2 regions of the Ligilactobacillus acidipiscis genome follow, and region 2 is predicted to be linked to the other one. Evidence: riboswitches for the same ligand, from Rfam matches in the RefSeq annotation. Region 2 holds a riboswitch; the other holds the start of a gene.
What was found. Region 2 has a riboswitch for preQ1 ahead of BQ5903_RS12295 (QueT transporter family protein). Riboswitches for the same ligand answer to the same signal wherever they lie in the genome.
Positions count from the first base shown of each region.

Region 1: linked by a shared signal. The riboswitch ahead of BQ5903_RS02445 (QueT transporter family protein) and the one ahead of BQ5903_RS12295 (QueT transporter family protein) in region 2 are both predicted to bind preQ1.

Region 1 is NZ_LT630287.1:546,655-549,051, reverse strand. Features, by position in the region: gene BQ5903_RS02455 (3-oxoacyl-ACP reductase) at 1-323, opposite strand, end outside; gene BQ5903_RS02450 (DUF2829 domain-containing protein) at 323-547, opposite strand; gene BQ5903_RS02445 (QueT transporter family protein) at 588-1,079, opposite strand; PreQ1 riboswitch class I at 1,087-1,131, opposite strand; gene BQ5903_RS02440 (ATP-binding cassette domain-containing protein) at 1,472-2,131, shown strand; gene BQ5903_RS02435 (metal ABC transporter permease) at 2,131-2,397, shown strand, end outside.
Region 2 is NZ_LT630287.1:2,023,917-2,026,313, forward strand. Features, by position in the region: gene BQ5903_RS09450 (LysM peptidoglycan-binding domain-containing protein) at 1-295, shown strand, start outside; gene BQ5903_RS12295 (QueT transporter family protein) at 1,028-1,204, opposite strand; PreQ1 riboswitch class I at 1,212-1,256, opposite strand; gene BQ5903_RS09460 (DegV family protein) at 1,462-2,304, shown strand.

The sequences.
Region 1 (2,397 bases), 1.1 Mb from region 2:
TCTTCTTCACTTGTTTCTAAAGAAGGCTGGTATGCATCCAAGATCCCGGCGGTGTTTAACACAATGTCGATTCGTTTTGAATCTTTGATCACTAGCTCAGTCAACGTGGCTAATGCTGTTTTTTCCCGCACATCACACTGTACGAAAGAAAAAAGTGCCTCGTATTTTGTCTCGAGCAATTTGACCTGCTCAGCTTCCTGAATATCGACACCCCATACGCGTGCGCCTTCAGCTAGAAAAAGTTTAGCCTCGGCCAAGCCAATACCAGAAGCAACACCAGTTATGATGACTACCTTTCCTCTGAATGAACAATTTTCTGCCATTATTCGACCAGTTTCCAGTCATCTGCCAAAATGTCACACGAATTTGGCATAAATTGTGATAACGCTGGTTCTTCTTTAGTCCTGATCAAAAAATAAGGGTTGATCGTTTCACCATTTCTGGTGTCGTCGCTAACAACAAAGATATACTCTTCGCTGCCGTCCCATCCTTGACGAACAGCTTTTTTACCTGCTTTTAACTCAGGCAAAACTTTTTCAAATGTCATGCTGAACTCTCCTCATATTTCATAAAATAATTTTTACTTTCTACTTAGTTAAGCCATAGTGCCTTGAGATCCAATATATCACAACCGCTCCTAAAGCTGTCGCAATAAATTCGCCGATCCCGACCGTTAAAAATGTCCACCAAAATGGTGCCTGACTCATAATGTGCAATTCTAACGCCACACTCCACGACATTAGCGTGCAAATTACCACACTGATCGTCAATTTTAGCGGTACTGAAGTCGTATACCGGCTCAAAAACCAGCTAATAGAAGTCATAACCAAGGTCCCTAAAGTGCCAAATACGACATCGACTACTCCCATCGAAGACCACAGGTTTGCAATTAAACAGCCTAATGTCACTGCCCAAATGTAACGCTTGTTGAAAACTGTCAGATTATTTAACATTTCCGACAAGCGAAGTTGGATCGGACCATATGCCAAAGGGATCAATGCTACTGTAAGTACAACATAAAGAGCTGCTATCAAAGCTGTTTTAGTCATTTCAGAAACAGCTTGATTTGATTTTTCCATCACGAAAAACCTCCTAGTTTTTTTCGGTGGGATGTTTACGAACCACCATTTAATTATCATGGAAATATCCACTAATATTAAGTATAAATGAATTTTCCAACCATGCAATGCTCCTTTAAAATTTTTATTTTTCATCTTTAAATAGTAATTTCAGGCTATTTTCCTTGATTATATGATATCCTGTGAGTTATTGTAAATAGTAATCGTTTCACTTATGCCAGCAAACATGCTTGACATCAGCGTTTATAACCTGTACGATTGTTCGAAGTGATTACAATTAGAGCAACATATTTTAGCAGTTTTCTGAAATCAGCAAACTGTTCGAAGCAAGTTCCGTACACCTGCTTGTACGCTGCTTGCTCAATAATAACCTTAAGGAAAGTAATGATCTCATGGAAAATATTATAACTGTTTCACATCTAGACCTCAGGATCCCTGATAGGCTTCTTTTCTCTGACCTGAACTTCTCATTTCCTAAAAATAAATTAACCTGTATTACCGGCGAAAACGGGGTTGGAAAAACCACGCTGATCAAGCACATCCTAGAAGATCTCAGACGTCATCAAAATCAGCATGTGCAAGCAACGATTTCTCGCAACAAGATCCAATATGTACCGCAATTACGTAATATTGACGATGACTATCCGTTAAATATCCGCGATTTTGTATCTTTTGGCCTTAAAAAGAGATTGTTGCCGTGGAATTCAAAAAAAAAGAAGGCCAAGGTTGAACATATCTTAGCCGAAACTAAATTGACTAAAATAGCTGATCAGCCGCTAGGTCATGCTTCCGGCGGTGAAAAACAACGCGCTTATTTAGCACAAGCCTTGTGTTCTGATCCCGAATTACTAATCTTAGATGAGGCCACTGCCAGCTTAGATACTGAATCTAAGAACTTCTTATTGCACATGTTAAAGTCTATCATGCGTGATAAGAATTTAACTGTTCTCTTCATCACACATGATCCTGAACTGATAGAAAAATATGGCGACTATGAACTGAAGCTGCAAAACCACACTGCTAATTTAAGTCAAAAGGAGGCTGCTAATTAATGCTGGAATATAATTTTATGCGCTACGCGTTTATTGCCGGCGTTTTTATCGCGTTGATCTGTGCTTTTATGGGAGTTTTTGTCGTTGCACGGCAAACCTCTTTTTTTACCCACACCTTATCTGAGATCGGTTTTTCTGGAGCTTCTTTTGGCGTATTTGCTGGTATCCCACCACTATTTGGAATGTTACTGTTCACTTGTGCCAGTGGTTTATTTATTGGTTTATCTGGTGAAAAGGTGGGCCGCCGTGAAGCTTCGATCAGTGTT
Region 2 (2,397 bases):
CAGCCTATGGGGGATCTCTGAAGCATTGAAAACGAAAGGTCTGACTGTTACACCAGATCAGCTTGCTTCACAAAATAATATCGCAAATGCTGACCTGATTTATGCTGGCAATAGTTTGACATTCAATGGTCAAACTGTAACAGCGCCATCAAATAGCGGCGGCGCTCCAACCAGTCAACCTACTCCTGCAGATAACGTTGATAAAAGCAGCTTAGAAGCAAAACTGCAAGAAGCCAATAAGTATCTCTACACCAATGGCGTTTATACCAAGAGCTCCTTAGATAACTTACGTTAGGCTGCCATGAGAGGTAATGGTGTTATCAAGTCTTACGCTGCCACTCAGCAAGACGTTACTAACGCTGTGAATAATATCTCCCAAGCCATCGACGGTTTACAAAAGCAGTAACAGTTAAATAATGTGAACCACCTATAAAGCAAAGAACTGTAATGTGATCAACATTATGTTTTTTTAATTTACACTGAAGAAAATCTATCATGTTTCTAGTCTGTCTCTGGATATTCATCGTTTCACTAAAGTTGTGGCCACACCGCCCTCGTCTGGACAGCTTGAAGGCCACATTTGTAATCAAAAGCTTTCATCTTCCTAACACTTCGTAAAAAAACTGAGACAAAACATGTTTATCGTCAAAAATGCTTTGCCTCAGTTCTATTCGATTAATTTTAAAGAATAGCAATTATTATTAGTAAAAATATGACTCCTAACAAGCAACCGCAGCCGATGTTGAAAAAGAAGCTCAAAACGCTCCACACAAAAAGGACGCATAATATAAACAGGAATGTCAGCATCATTGCCACCTCTTTATTTGCAAACCACGCTCACTTTTACCGGCTTAGATCAACTTTTTCATTGATCAGCCACACAACAATGTCGCCAATTAAAACCACAACAAATTCACCAATGCCGACTGTCAAATATGTCATCCAAAACAAAACTTCACTGACCAGATGTAATTCTAGTGCGACTGCCTATGACATTCCGGCCCCATTGATGACTATAAATTAGCAATCAAACACCCCTCATGTAACGTTTGTTGAAAACCACCATAGTATTGAGCAGTTCTGACAAACGAAATTGGATCGAGCCATAACTCAATGGTATAAAAGTAACGGTTAAAACTACATAAAGTGCAGCGATCAAAGCTGTTTTGGTGATCTCAGCAACTTTATTATTAACACGTGTCATTTTTAAAAACCTCCTAGTTTTTTTAGGTGGGATGGTCACGAACCACCATGTAACAAGTAATTATTCCATTAATACTGCACTTTCAAGTATAGAAAAAAGACGACCGTTTATCAACCTAAAAAGCATGTTATAATTTTATTATTGGACATTTTAACGACCGAGTAACTAGTCGCTAAAAATCGTGGATCAACTAACTGTCTATTCTAACAAATATTTGACACGACCCGCGAAATTTTTACAATGAATGGATATTACTAATGAAAATCGCTATTTTAACTGACAGTGCTGCGATGATCAGCAGTAAAGTCAGATCACAACCGAATATTAAGGTCTTACAGATCCCACTTTCATTGGATGGAGAAACTTATTATCCCAATGAATTGCCAGAAGTTGCTGGACTAGAAACACTAAGGGAAGCCACACTCAACACTGTAACAGAAGAGCAGATCCCACTAACAACAATTTCTGCAGTAACTGATGAACTTCAACAGGCTGGTTATACTGACATACTTTGTATACATATTGCCAGTTCGATCAGTGGCTTAGGCTCAAATCTCTCTACTTTCGCCAAGAACTGTCAACAGCCGCTTAAGATCCATCTCTTTGATTCTCATACTCTTGGTCCTGCAGAAGGTGCGTTGGTTGAACGAGCACTTACTCTGATTACTCACGGATTGAAAATTGCTGACATTTTAACAGAACTAACCAAGTACCGCCAAAAACAACATACGCTGGTCATAATGGAAAATCTCAAAAATCTGCGTCGGATCGGTTCTATTTCAAATAATGCACATCTTTTCAGTAATAATATGCTGCATTATAAAACCTTGCTGCATTTTTCCGAAAATGGTGAACTTGAAGTTCTGATGAAAAGTTCACGCACGAAAAAAATTGCAACGGCAATATTGAATAAGTTTCGCAGTTCTGCAAGCAAGCCGGAACTAGCAATCATGGCAGACAATACAATGGTCTTGGAAAAATATGTTTCTTGCCTGAAAGAAATTATGCCGCAACTTCGACTAGTAACTGATCTATATTCACCTTCGATATTTTCCTTCATCGGTCCACAAGCACTGATTATTAGTTGGCAAAATAATTAACTGCATGCAAAAAGATCGTCCTTCAATTTAAAGAAGAACGATCTTTTTTGTTTGCAGTTCTCTTATATTAACTTTTTGCTATTTAATAACGGA